DNA from 2 places in the Streptomyces sp. NPDC002476 genome. Region 1 is predicted to be linked to the other one. Evidence: riboswitches for the same ligand, from Rfam matches in the RefSeq annotation. Region 1 holds a riboswitch; the other holds the start of a gene.

Region 1 (7,050 bases):
GAAGTCGACGGTCTCCTCGTCGATCGACTCCGTCATCAGCGATGTCGCGTCGGCCATCCGGCACTCGGTGTACCGCATGGCGGCCGGTGGGTCGTCGTTCCCGAGCGAACCGAAGTTGCCGTGTCCGTCGACCAGGGGGAGACGCATGGAGAACGGCTGCGCCAGCCGGACCAGCGCGTCGTAGATCGACGCGTCGCCGTGCGGGTGCAGCTTGCCCATGACCTCGCCGACGACCCGCGCGCACTTCACGAAGCCGCGGTCGGGGCGCAGGCCCATCTCGTTCATCTGGTACACGATGCGTCGGTGCACCGGCTTCAGACCGTCACGGGCGTCGGGCAGGGCCCGTGAGTAGATCACCGAGTACGCGTACTCGAGGAAGGAGCCCTGCATTTCGTCGACGACGTCGATGTCGAGGATGTTCTCCTCGAAGTCGTCCGGCGGCGGGGTCTTCGTGCTGCGGCGGGCCATCGCTGCTGCGACTCCTTCACGGATTCTGTTCGGGCAACCTCAGGTTCTGACGCGGACCATTGTGGACCTCCGCACCGACAACGCCGACCTCGCCCCGTCCCAACCGGCCCTCCCGACGCCGCCGGGAAGGGCTCCGGAGCGGTGAAAGGGGCGCGTGCGCCGGGTGGTGCGCCCCTCTTTCACGCGAACTTCCGCGGTATGGGAACTTCGCCAGGTGTCGGTGCGCTTGCTTACAGTGGCAGGCCACGCAGAAAAACCAGTAACGCGATCGAAGGGACGTACATGCCCATGGGTCACACGGCCACAGCCCAGGCCGGTTCCGGCGGCTTGACAGCGACCGAGCACCGCCTGGCCAATGGCCTGCGCGTGGTGCTCTCCGAGGACCATCTGACCCCGGTCGCCGCGGTCTGCCTCTGGTACGACGTCGGATCGCGCCACGAGGTCGAGGGACGCACCGGTCTGGCTCACCTCTTCGAGCACCTGATGTTCCAGGGCTCCGGCCAGGTGAAGGGGAACGGACACTTCGAGCTGGTGCAGGGCGCCGGCGGTTCACTCAACGGGACCACCAGCTTCGAGCGCACCAACTACTTCGAGACGATGCCCGCGCACCAGCTGGAGCTGGCCCTCTGGCTGGAGGCGGACCGGATGGGCTCGCTCCTCGCCGCGCTCGACGAGGAGTCGATGGAGAACCAGCGCGACGTCGTCAAGAACGAGCGCCGCCAGCGCTACGACAACGTCCCCTACGGCACGGCGTTCGAGCGGCTGACAGCGCTCGCCTACCCCGAGGGGCACCCGTACCACCACACCCCGATCGGCTCGATGGCGGACCTCGACGCCGCGACGCTGGAGGACGCGCGCGCCTTCTTCCGTACGTACTACGCGCCGAACAACGCGGTGCTGTCGGTCGTCGGCGACATCGACCCCGAGCAGACGCTCGCCTGGATCGAGAAGTACTTCGGCTCCATCCCCTCCCACGACGGGAAGCGACCCCCGCGCGACGGCACGCTGCCCGACGTCATCGGCGAGCAGTTGCGCGAGGAGGTACGCGAGGAGGTTCCGGCGCGGGCGCTGATGGCCGCCTACCGGCTCCCGCACGACGGCACCCGCGAGTGCGACGCAGCGGATCTCGCGCTGACCGTGCTCGGTGGCGGGGAGTCGTCGCGGCTGCACAACCGCCTGGTCCGCCGTGACCGTACGGCCGTGGCGGCCGGATTCGGGCTGCTGCGGCTGGCGGGCGCCCCGTCGCTCGGCTGGCTGGACGTCAAGACCTCCGGCGGTGTCGAGGTGCCGCGGATCGAGGCGGCGGTCGACGAGGAGCTGGCCCGGTTCGCCGCCGAGGGCCCGACGCCCGAGGAAATGGAGCGCGCCCAGGCCCAGCTGGAGCGCGAGTGGCTGGACCGGCTCGGTACGGTCGCGGGCCGCGCCGACGAACTGTGCCGGTTCGCCGTGCTGTTCGGCGACCCCCAGCTCGCCCTGACCGCGGTGCAGCGGGTTCTGGACGTGACGGCGGAGGAGGTCCAGGCAGTCGCCAAGGCCCGGTTGCGGCCCGACAACCGGGCGGTGCTGGTCTACGAACCGGTCGAACCGGCCGATTCCGCGGATGCCGCGGACACCGACGAGACCGACGCCGACACGCACGAAGGAGCGGACAAGTGACCGACGCCGCCGCGACTGGAGTTTCGATGCAGTTCCACCCCCAGCCGGCCCCCGGCGTCGCCCGCCCCTGGGCTTTTCCCGCGCCGGAGCGCGGTTCGCTGCCCAACGGCCTGACGGTGCTGCGCTGCCACCGCCCCGGCCAGCAGGTGGTGGCGGTCGAGATCGTCCTCGACGCCCCGCTGGACGCCGAGCCGGAGGGGCTGGACGGCGTGGCCACGATCATGGCGCGGGCCCTGTCCGAGGGCACCGACAAGCACACCGCCGAGGAGTTCGCCGCCGAGCTGGAGCGCTGCGGTGCCACGCTCGACGCGCACGCCGACCACCCCGGCCTCCGGGTTTCCCTGGAGGTCCCGGCCTCCCGGCTGGCCAAGGCGCTCGGACTGGTCGCCGAGGCGCTGCGGGCCCCCGCCTTCGCCGAGAGCGAGATCGAACGGCTGGTGCGCAACCGGCTCGACGAGATCCCGCACGAGCAGGCCAACCCGGCGCGCCGCGCCGCCAAGCAGCTCTCCAAGGAGCTCTTCCCGGCCGCCTCGCGGATGTCCCGGCCGCGCCAGGGCACCGAGGAGACGGTGGAGCGGATCGACGCGGGGGCGGTGCGCGCCTTCTTCGAGGCCCATGTCCGGCCGTCCGCGGCGACCGCCGTGGTCGTCGGCGACCTGACCGGCATCGACCTGGAGGCTCTGCTCTCCGAGACACTCGGCGACTGGTCGGGCGACACCGTCGAGCCGCGCCCGGCCCCGCCGATCACCGCCGACGACACCGGCCGCGTGGTCATCGTGGACCGTCCGGGCGCGGTGCAGACGCAACTGCTGATCGGTCGGATCGGACCGGACCGGCACGACAGCGTGTGGCCCGCCCAGGTGCTCGGCACGTACTGCCTGGGCGGCACGCTCACCTCCCGGCTGGACCGGGTGCTGCGCGAGGAGAAGGGCTACACCTACGGTGTCCGCGCCTTCGCCCAGGTGCTGCGGTCGTCGGCCCCGGACTCGGACACGGGCGCGACCGGCGCCGCCATGCTCGCGATCAGCGGATCGGTGGACACGGAGTCGACCGGACCGGCGTTGGAGGACCTGTGGACGGTCCTGCGGACGCTGGCGGCCGAGGGGCTGACCGACGAGGAGCGCGAGACCGCGGTGCAGAACCTCGTGGGTGTCGCGCCGCTGAAGTTCGAGACGGCGGCCTCCGTGGCGGGCACGCTGGCCGACCAGGTCGAGCAGCACCTCCCCGACGACTTCCAGGCCCACCTGTACGCGCGGCTCGCGGCAGCCGGCACGGTCGAGGCGACCGCAGCCGTGGTCAGCGCCTTCCCGGGTGACCGGCTGGTGACGATCCTCGTCGGCGACGCGTCCCGGATCGAGGAGCCGGTCCGGGCCCTGGGCATCGGTGAGGTGTCGGTGGTCACCGGCTGAGCGGTACGCCGTCACGGTCCCCGGCCGCCTCCTCGGGCGGAGACGCCGGGGACCGTCCCGGCGTCCCGGCCCAGTCGGTCCGGCGGCCGGGCGTCCGGCGCCCCGTTCCCGTACGGGGCAGGTGCCGGAGCACAGCCGCGGGCCGGGCCGTTCCGGGTACCGAACGGGGGCGGCCCGACCGGCCCGGTGGCCGGGCGTGGAAGGCCCCTGTGAGCGATGTCTCGCCGGGGTCTTCCCCATGTTCGGTTCCGGTCGCCGGGTTGGTCGCCGGGTTGCCCGTACGACCTGTGGCATGCGCTACAAAACGGCTTGTCCGTTTGGTGAACGAATGTGCTCGCGCTTAGCGTCGACCGGGCTGCCGGCCACTCGTATGTCGCGACCGCGACGCACCGGACAGCCATCGCCGAGTCCCCGCCGGGCGTGAGCCCTGGGGAGCCGGGGACCCAATGAAGTCCCTGGGGTGAATCGGAAACCTGAGCCTCGCTGAGGCCGGGACCTCCGTAGGAGACCTTCCTGCTCCGAACCCGTCAGCTAACCCGGTAGGCGAGAGGGAAGGAAAGGATCAGCCACTTCATGGCGTTCACCCGTGCCACCGGGAAGCATCGCCCCCCCGGGCGACTGACGCGCGGCAGCGCGAGGATCGCCGGCGTCGCGGCGCTGGCCACCACCGGCGTCATCGGAGGCGCTGCTTCCCCGGCCCTCGCCGCGGACGCCGAGACCTCCGCGGTCGGCGAGATTGGCCTGAACCAGGTCATCGCCATCCAGGACGTCATCGCCGACCGGATCGACGCACAGGCCGACGCGCAGCAGCGCCGGGCCGACCTCATCGCCGAGGCGAAGGAGGCGGCCCAGCGGAAGGCCGAGGCCGAGAAGCGCGCCCGGGCCGAGGCGAAGGCCAGGGCCGAGGCGAAGCGTGCCGCCGAGGCGCGGGCCGAGAAGGCGCGTGCCGCCCGCTCCGCCGAGCGCACCCGCCTGGGCCTCTTCCAGCTCCCGGTCGCCGGTTCCTACGTCACCACCGGCTACAAGTCCAGCGGTTCGCTCTGGTCCTCCGGCAGCCACTCGGGCATCGACTTCCACGCCGCGTCCGGCAGCTCCGTCGTCGCCGTCGGCGCCGGTACGGTCGTCGAGGCCGGCTGGGGCGGCGCGTACGGCAACAACATCGTGCTGCGGATGACGGACGGCACGTACACGCAGTACGGGCACCTCTCGTCGATCGGTGTCCGTGTCGGCCAGAGCGTCGGCGCGGGCCAGCAGATCGGCCTTTCCGGCTCGACCGGCAACTCCACCGGACCGCACCTCCACTTCGAGGCCCGGACCACGCCCTCCTACGGATCCGACATGGACCCCGTCACGTATCTGCGTGCCCACGGCGTCTCCCTCTGACCGACGGCCGACCCGCGAACCGCCTCCCGAAGGCCCCGGCAGCACGCCGGGGCCTTCGGCCTGTCCGGGGCGCCCGTCCGCCGGTCCGCCCCTTGCGCGACCGTCCCGGATCCCGGGAAGAGGCACCCGGGGCCGGGAAGGGATCCCGGGGGCCGGAAGACGAAGGAGCCGCGGTGCCGGTGGGCGGCACTGCGGCTCCTTCGCGGGAATCGGTCCCGTACAGAAGTCCGGAAGTCCCGGGAGCGGGAATCCCGGAACGTGGCTCAGACGGTCTCCGGGAGTTCGTCGAGCCCCTCCGCGACCAGCTTCGCCAGGCGGTCCAAGGCGGCCTCGGCGTCGTCCGCCTCGGATGCGAGCACGATCTCCTCGCCGCCCTGCGCGCCGAGCCCGAGCACCGCGAGCATGGAGGCGGCGTTCACCGGGGTGCCGTCGGCCTTGGAGATCGTCACGGGGATGCCGGACGCCGTGGCGGCGCGGACGAATATGGAAGCGGGGCGGGCGTGCAGGCCCTCGGCCCAGCCGACGTTGACGCGGCGCTCAGCCATGGTTCTGCCCTTCATGAATCAATAGTTGTCTAGACCATTCCCTCATGTGGTGCGCGGTGCTCCGGCCGACCCGCGCCACACCCACGAGCGGTGCCGCAACGCCGTTCGGCCCCCCTCAGACTGCCCCGGCCCCGGCGGCTACGCGAGTGGTGGACGAGCCGTAGTCTGTGCCCATGCAGTCCTCGACGGAGCAGAGTCCGCATCACGCCTATCCCGACCACTGGGAAGCGGACGTGGTCCTCCGTGACGGAGGCACCGCGCGGATCAGGCCCATCACCACGGACGACGCCGAACGCCTGGTCAGTTTCTACGAGCAGGTCTCCGACGAGTCGAAGTACTACCGCTTCTTCGCCCCGTACCCCCGGCTGTCCGCCAGGGACGTGCACCGGTTCACCCACCACGATTACGTCGACCGGGTGGGGCTCGCGGTCACGGTCGGCGGCGAGTTCATCGCGACCGTCCGCTACGACCGGATCGACGGACGGGGCAGGCCCGCCTCGGTGCCCGCGGACGAGGCGGAGGTCGCCTTCCTGGTCCAGGACGCGCACCAGGGCCGGGGAGTGGCGTCGGCACTGCTGGAGCACATCGCCGCGGTGGCTCGCGAGCGCGGCATCCGCCGCTTCGTCGCCGAGGTGCTCCCCGCCAACACCAAAATGATCAAGGTGTTCCGGGATGCCGGCTACACCCAGCAGCGGAGCTTCGAGGAAGGTTCCGTCCACCTCACCCTGGACCTCGAACCGACGGCCGAGTCCCTCGCCGTCCAGCGCGGCCGTGAGCAGCGGGCCGAGGCGCGCTCCGTGCAACGGCTGCTCGCCCCCGGCTCCGTGGCCGTCATCGGCGTCGGCCGGACGCCCGGCGGTGTCGGCCGCGCGGTCCTGCGCAACCTCCTCGCGGCCGGATTCACCGGCCGTACGTATGCCGTGAATCGTTCCTTCGCCGCCGACCAGGACACCATCGACGGCGTCCCCGCCCACCGCCGCGTCGGCGAGATCGGCGAACCGGTGGATCTCGCGGTCGTCGCCGTCCCCGCCGAGCGCGTACCGGAGGTCGTGGCCGACTGCGGCGAGCACGGCGTCCAGGGTCTCGTCGTCCTCTCCGCCGGATACGCCGAGTGGGGTGCCGAGGGCAGGGACCGGCAGCGCGAACTCGTCCGCCAGGCACGCTCGTACGGGATGCGGATCATCGGTCCGAACGCCTTCGGCATCATCAACAACGCCGAGGCCGTCCGGCTGAACGCCTCCCTCGCCCCCGAGCCGCCCGAGCAGGGCCGCATCGGGCTGTTCACCCAGTCCGGGGCGATCGGCATCGCCCTGCTCTCCCGGCTCTACCGGCAGGGTGCGGGGCTCTCCACCTTCATCTCCGCGGGCAACCGGGCCGACATCTCGGGCAATGACTTCCTCCAGTACTGGTACGAGGACCCGGACACCGACGTCGCCCTGCTGTACCTCGAATCGTTCGGCAACCCGCGCAAGTTCATGCGGCTCGCCCGGCGCACCGCGGCCGTGAAGCCCGTGGTCGTGGTGAAGGGCGCCCGGCACACCGGCGCCACCCCGCCCGGCCACGCCGTACCCGTCAGCCGGATCCCGGAC
Region 2 (7,050 bases), on a different contig from region 1:
GTCCTGGAGCCGCGCCTTCTCGTCGCGCAGCTCCTCGGTACGGGCCCGGGCCTCCCGCGCCAGCCGCTCCTGGTCGGCGATCTCGTCCCGCTGCGACACGTACTGCCGTATCGGGTACGCGAGCGCGACCACGAGGGAGCAGACGACGAGGGCCAGGAAGGCGGCCCGGCCGGTGAGCCGGGAGCGGCGGTCCTGACGACGGGTCTGCGACCGGTAGACACGGGCCGCGGTCTGCTCGCCCAGCAGTCGCAGCCGGGTCGCGGTGGAGAACCGGTCCCGGTCCTTCGCGGCCATGTCTCCGCCTCCCCTTCACACACGTCCGTCCCCGCACACGGTACGGGACCGCGTGCGGGGACGGACGGAGGCCGGGGCCATCCGGTCCCCGCGGGCCGGGACCGGCCGTGGGGACCCGAAGGCCCGGTCCGCGGGGTTCGGCCCCCGGAACGTCCTCGGGGCTCAGCCCTTGAAACGGGGGAACGCCGAGCGGCCGGCGTACACCGCGGCGTCGTCGAGGATCTCCTCGATGCGCAGCAGCTGGTTGTACTTGGCGACGCGGTCCGAGCGGGCCGGGGCGCCGGTCTTGATCTGGCCGCAGTTCACCGCGACGGCGAGGTCGGCGATGGTGACGTCCTCGGTCTCGCCGGAGCGGTGCGACATCATGCACTTGAAGCCGTTGCGCTGGGCGAGCTCGACGGCGTCCAGGGTCTCGGTCAGCGAACCGATCTGGTTGACCTTGACGAGCAGGGCGTTGGCGGTGCCCTCCTCGATGCCGCGGGCCAGGCGCTCCGGGTTGGTGACGAACAGGTCGTCACCGACGATCTGCACCTTGCTGCCGAGCTTGTCGGTGATGATCTTCCAGCCGGCCCAGTCGTCCTCGTACAGCGGGTCCTCGATGGAGACCAGCGGGTACGCGGAGACGAGCTCCTCGTAGTACTCGGTCATCTCGGCGGCCGAGCGGGACTTGCCCTCGAACTCGTACGTGCCGTCCTTGTAGAACTCGGACGCGGCGACGTCGAGCGCGAGCGCGATGTCCTTGCCCGGGACGTAGCCGGCTTCCTTGATGGCCTCGATGATGAGGTCGAGGGCGGCGCGGTTCGACTCCAGGTTCGGCGCGAAGCCGCCCTCGTCGCCGAGGCCGGTCGACAGGCCCTTGCCCTTCAGCACCTTCTTCAGCGTGTGGTAGACCTCGGCGCCCCAGCGCAGGGCTTCGGAGAAGGACTCGGCGCCGATCGGGGCGATCATGAACTCCTGGATGTCCACGTTGGAGTCGGCGTGCGACCCACCGTTGAGGATGTTCATCATCGGGACGGGCAGCAGGTGCGCGTTCGGACCGCCGAGGTAGCGGAACAGCGGCAGGTCCGATGCCTCGGAGGCGGCGTGCGCGACGGCCAGCGAGACGCCGAGGATGGCGTTGGCGCCGAGCGAGCCCTTGTTCTCGGTGGCGTCCAGGTCGAACATCGCCTGGTCGATCAGCCGCTGCTCGGTCGCGTCGTAGCCGACGAGCTCCGGGCCGATCTGCTCGATGACGGCGAGCACGGCCTTCTCGACACCCTTGCCCTGGTAGCGGTTGGGGTCGCCGTCGCGAAGCTCGATGGCCTCGAAGGCACCGGTGGAGGCGCCGGACGGCACGGCAGCACGCCCCGTGCTGCCGTCGTCGAGGCCGACCTCGACCTCGACCGTGGGGTTCCCCCGGGAGTCGAGGATTTCCCGGGCTACGACGACGTCGATGGACGGCACGAGGCATCTCCTTCTGGGATATGACACTGGTTCTGCAGGGTCACTCTGGCCTTGCGACAAGAGCCTAACCGGCCCCGCCCGCTCGGCCCGACGACCGCCCGCCCCCTGGGACGAAAAAGGACCCGAGAATGCGTGATCCCGGGCAAATGGCCAGAATATTACGGATCAGGACTAAAACAGTCGAACGAAGTTCGCCGCACACGAGCGGCGCACGCCCGGGCGCGGGACGCGCGGTGGCGCGTCGGCGCGCGGCGCGCGCTCCGACCGAGCAGACGCCCCGGCCCGGCGCGCAGGGGCTCGCGCCGGGCCGGGCATCCGGAGAGGAGAGGGGCCCTGACTACTTCGTCAGGTGCAGCTGCTGACCCGGGTAGATCAGGTCGGCGTTCTCGACGATGTCCTTGTTCAGCTCGAACAGCCGCTGCCAGCCGCCCTCGACACCGTGCGCGGCGGCGATCTCGCTGAGGGAGTCGCCGGAGACGACCTCGTACTCGCCGTCCCCCTTCTTGACCTTCTCGCCGGTCGGGGTGGTGACGGTCTTCTTCGACTCGGTCCGCGGGGCGGCGGGACGGTCGGAGCGGGAGGCGGGGGCCTCGGCCCGCTCGGCCTTCTCCGGCTGGGCCTGCTGCTTGGGGGCCGCCTGGGTGCTCTGCTTCTTGGCGGTGCCGGAGCTCTTCGAGGAGGTGTCGACGCCCGGATCGACGTTGTCGTTGCGCAGGTTGCCGGCGGAGGCGCAGCCCCAGGCGCCCGGGCCCTGCATGTCGAGGAGCCGCTCGGCGACGGCGATCTGCTGGGCCTTGGTGGCCAGGTCGGCGCGCGGCGCGTACTTCAGACCGCCGGCGGCGGCCCAGCTGGACTGCGAGAACTGCAGACCGCCGTAGTAGCCGTTGCCGGTGTTGATGGACCAGTTGCCACCGGACTCGCACTGGGCGACGGCATCCCAGGTGGCGACGGAGGCGGCGGAAGCGCTGGTCGCGCCCATCAGCGGGACGGCGACGGCGGAGCCGGCGACTCCGGCGAGCGTGGCGACACGGACGGCCTTGGACGGGCGGCGATGCTTGCCCTTGCCGGAAAACAGCATGGAACTCTCCTCACCGACGCCTACGAGGTGAGCTGTCGGGTTCGGGCCGAGTGAGTTGCCCGGTCGCACGTCCTAGCACGCGACTTCACCCCAAGCCGGTCCCGATGCGTCTCACGACGATCGGGGCCGACGCCTACCTGGGTCCCCCGCTCCTGCCTACGGCGCTTGAACGCGTCTGTTCCCTCCGACCGACGGCAGGATTCGGCGTGACGGTCGACGGGGCCCGCGGTGCGAGCGGTTACGACCGTAAACACATATAAGCCTCACATTCAAAGATGGACACATCGGACAATCACCCCTCACTCGCATGTGAGGAGCCGTCGTTTTCGCAGGTGGGGCACGATACGGACGGGACTCCAGGCGCCACACGCCAATTGACGCAAAGAGACCCATGTCTCACCCGCACGCAGGTGCACGGGCCTCCGAAAGCGTCCGGTTCTTGAGGGTCCGTCAGTCGGCTACCGGGACCGGCCTCAACGGGTCTCCGCGTCGACCTCAAGGCTCTGGCCAGGAAGGATGAGGTCCGGATCGGAGCCCACGACCTCCTTGTTGGCCTCGTAGAGCGCGGGCCAGCCACCGGGGACGTTCCGCTCGTCGGCAATCACCCAGAGGTTGTCACCGGGGCGGACGGTGTACGTGTCGCCGGCGGCCGGGGAGGCCGCGTCGCGCCCGCCGCCGTCGCGCGAGGCATGACGGCCCGACTCGCGGCCGACACCCCCGTCGGCGCCCCGCTCATCCTCGGCGGCCGGCGCGCCGCGATGCTTGCCGCCCGACGCCCCGGATCCTTCCGAGCCCCCGGGCGACTCTGACGGAGTGACAGAGGTGCCCGAATCGCCCATATCCACCGATTCGGTCGAACGGTGCGTATCGGCGGGTGAAGCAGCGGACCCGGCGGGCGAGGGCGTGACATCGGACCCGGGCCCGGTTCCGGCGTCCGGCTTCCCGGCACGGCCCGAAGGCGTGACGTCCTCGTCGGGCAAGGACTCCGACGGCTCGTCAGCCCGCTGCGCGCCCTTCTCCGCCCCGGTGCCGCCCGTCTCCTTCGCGTCCTTCTCCGTCCCGGCACCCCCCGCGGGCTTCCCGGAGGAGGTCTCCCCCGGATCGACCCCCGGCAGCCCCCCGCCCGTCGCGAGGCCGGAGAGGGGCGCACAGCTCGGCCACGCCTGCGGACCCCGGTCGCCCAGGATCTTCTCGGCCACCGCGATCTGCTGGGAGCGGCTGGCGAGGTCGGCGCGCGGGGCGTACGCCTCACCGCCGTACGCCTTCCAGGTCTCCGGGGTGAGCTGAAGGCCGCCGTAGGAGCCGTTCCCGAAGTCGGCACTCCAGGAACCGCCGCTCTCGCACTCGGCGACCCGGTCCCAGGTCGTGGAGTCGGCCGCCTGCGCGGCGCCGGCACCGAGCAGCGGGATGGCGATGGCGGATCCGGTCACGCCTGCCGCGACGACGATGGCGGGTGCCTGACGAGGGCGACGGTGTCTGCCGTTCGCGGAGCCCATGAGGTTGCCTTCCGTGTGACGGACGAGTTCTGTCGAGCGACCTGGTGGGGTCGAACGGTGAACCTAACCGGACTCGAACGCGTGTCACAAGTCGATGCAGCGCCGATCACGCGCACATCACAGATCTGACGTCACGTCAGAAATAGGTCGGGCGAGCCGGGGTCCGAACTCGACGGGGAGCGTGCGCAGTCCGCGCATGATGAGCCCTCCGCGCCACCGCAGATCGGCGGGTTCCGCCGCGAGCCGAAGGTCGGGAAGGCGCCTGAGCAGCGTGGCGAGCGCGGTCCGTCCCTCCAGTCGGGCGAGCGGCGCGCCGAGGCAGTAGTGGATGCCGTGCCCGTATCCGAGGTGTTGATTGTCACGTCGGGCGAGGTCGAGCGTGTCGGGGTCCTCGAAGCGTGCCGGGTCGCGGTCGGCGGCGGCGAGCACGACAAGGACGGGGTCGCCGACCGCGATGTCCCGGCCGCCGAGCGTCAGCGGTTCGGTGGCGAACCGCCAGGTCGCCAGTTCCACCGGACCGTCGTACCGCAGCAGTTCCTCGATCCCGGTCTCCAGCAGTCCGCTCTCCCCGGCATCGAGGGAGTCCTGAAGGCGGTGGCGCTGCTCCGGGTTGCGAAGGAGGGCGTAGAGGCCGTTCCCGATGAGGTTGACGGTCGTCTCGAAACCGGCGAAGAGCAGGATGAAGGCCATGGCCGCGGCCTCGTTCTCGGTGAGGTGCTCGCCGTGGTCACTGGCCCGGATCAGCCCGGAGATCAGGTCGTCCCCCGGGTTCTCCCGCTTGCGGTGGATGAGTTCGGCGAGATAGCCGCGCATCTTCTTCACCGACCGGGCGACGCCGCCGCGCGGGCCGCCGCCGTGCCGGATCATCATGCCCGCCCAGTCCCGGAAGTCGTCCTGGTCCTCGCGCGGGACGCCGAGCAGGTCGCAGATCGCGTAGATGGGGAGCGGGAAGGCGAAGTCGTGGATGAGGTCCGCCCGGCCCTCGGCGGCGAAGCGGTCGATGAGCCCGTCCGTCAGCTCCTGCACGCGCGGCGCGAACGCGGCGACCCGGCGCGGGGTGAACGCCTTGGAGACCAGGCGGCGCAGCCGGGTGTGGTCCGGCGGGTCGATGTTCAGCAGATGCGTCATCAGCTCCGCCTTGCGCTCGCCGGGGATGCCGGTCTTCCCCTTGGCGTGCGCGGGCTCGGCGTGGTGCGCCGGGTTCTTGGAGAGCCGAGCATCGGCGAGCGCCTGCCGGGCATCCGCGTACCGGGTCACCAGCCACGCCTCGACGCCGCTGGGCAGCGAGGTGCGGTGCACGGGGCTGTGCTCGCGCAGCCAGGCGTAGGCCGGGTACGGGTCGGTGGCGAACTCCCAGGTGAAGAGTTCGGGAGCGCCCGCGGGACAGGTGGCGGGGGCCTCGGCCGGGGCCTGCGCGGGGCGGTCGGCGGGGGCCTCCGTGACGTGGTCGACGGGGCGGCCCACGGTCTGATCGGCGGGTCGGTCGGCGGGGCTGTGGTTCACCCTTTGACGTTATCCCCGTCTTTCGGGGGCGACCCCGGCGCCCCGGAGGCGCCTGCCGACGCCCAGCCGGGTCAGGCGTTGCCCTCGGCCGCCCGGATGGCATCCCGGTAGGCACGGCCCGCGGCCCTCAGCGCCGCCTCGGGATCCACACCGTCCTTCTCGGCGCGCACGGCGAGGTCGAGGAGTTCGTAGCCGATGCCCCGGCCCGTGGGCAACGGCACGTCGAGGCCGGCGGTACGGACCCGGGAGGCCAGCTTCGCCACCAGCGCCAGCCCGGGCTGGCCGAGCGGCACCCCGTCGGTGACGGACTCGCGCCGCTTCTCGACGGCCTTGGTCCGCAGCCAGTGCGCGTGCACGTCCTCGGGGGTCTCGGCGGTCTCGTCGCCGAAGACGTGCGGGTGGCGGTGGATGAGCTTCTCGACGAGGGTCGCGGCCACGTCGTCCACGGAGAAGGGCTCCTCCCCCTCCCCGGGACCGCCCTCCTCGGCGATCCGGGCGTGGAAGACGACCTGGAGGAGTACGTCCCCCAGTTCCTCGCGCAGTTCGTCGCGGTCGCCGTCCTCGATCGCCTCGACGAGTTCGTACGCCTCCTCGATGGCGTACTTGGCGAGCCCCTTGTGGGTCTTCCGCGACGTCCACGGGCATTCGTTGCGGATCCGGTCCATGATCTGGACCAGGTCGAGGAGCCGCGCACCGGGCAGATCGTAGGAGCCGGGCAGCAGCTCCAGGTCCGGCATGCTCACCCGCCCCGAACCGGCGAGCCGTGCGAGCCCGTCGGTCAGCGGCTGGTTCCCCTCGCCGCCGGTGAGGACGACGACGGTCCGGCCGCCCGCGCAGGCGTCGACGAGCTCGTGCGCAGTGGGCACGGTGTGCTCGACGGTCACGTCCGCCTCGCGCAGGTACGGCAGCTGCGGGTTGTCCAGCTCGGCGCAGAGCACCCGGTCGGCGGCGCGCAACGCCTGCCAGGCGGGCCAGGACAGGAGTCCGGGCGCCACGCGGTGGCTAGCGGTGAGCAGGATGATACGGCCGGGGGCTTCGGCGCGACCGGAGGTGTCGGCGCGGCCGGGGGCTTCAGCGTTCACCGTTCGAATCTACCTCCGGTCGAATCCGCCTCCGGCCGAGTCCGTCACCGGGTCGATTCCCTCTCCGGCCGGATCGCTCCTCGACCGGCCCCCTCCCCGGTCGGCCCCGGGCGCCGCCGTGCACACCGTTCGCGTAACGAGCGCCGCTGTGCAC

What was found. A riboswitch is a leader RNA that binds a small molecule or an ion and turns the genes downstream of it on or off. The one in region 1 is predicted to bind cyclic di-AMP.
Region 2: it holds a riboswitch for cyclic di-AMP, as region 1 does, so the genes downstream of both, ACFYXM_RS07810 (transglycosylase family protein) here and ACFYXM_RS25180 (M23 family metallopeptidase) in region 1, are expected to answer to the same signal.

Annotation. Positions count from the first base shown of each region.
Region 1 covers NZ_JBIARH010000025.1:4,808-11,857, reverse strand. Annotated here, with positions in the region: gene ACFYXM_RS25195 (DNA topoisomerase (ATP-hydrolyzing) subunit A) at 1-468, opposite strand, end outside; gene ACFYXM_RS25190 (M16 family metallopeptidase) at 751-2,124, shown strand; gene ACFYXM_RS25185 (M16 family metallopeptidase) at 2,151-3,533, shown strand; cyclic di-AMP (ydaO/yuaA leader) riboswitch at 3,925-4,094, shown strand; gene ACFYXM_RS25180 (M23 family metallopeptidase) at 4,107-4,916, shown strand; gene ACFYXM_RS25175 (HPr family phosphocarrier protein) at 5,180-5,461, opposite strand; gene ACFYXM_RS25170 (GNAT family N-acetyltransferase) at 5,635-7,050, shown strand, end outside.
Region 2 covers NZ_JBIARH010000005.1:99,608-106,657, forward strand. Annotated here, with positions in the region: gene ACFYXM_RS07800 (septum formation initiator family protein) at 1-294, opposite strand, end outside; gene eno (phosphopyruvate hydratase) at 457-1,737, opposite strand; gene ACFYXM_RS07810 (transglycosylase family protein) at 2,075-2,815, opposite strand; cyclic di-AMP (ydaO/yuaA leader) riboswitch at 2,818-2,989, opposite strand; gene ACFYXM_RS07815 (transglycosylase family protein) at 3,289-4,311, opposite strand; gene ACFYXM_RS07820 (cytochrome P450) at 4,429-5,775, opposite strand; gene ACFYXM_RS07825 (nucleoside triphosphate pyrophosphohydrolase) at 5,886-6,896, opposite strand.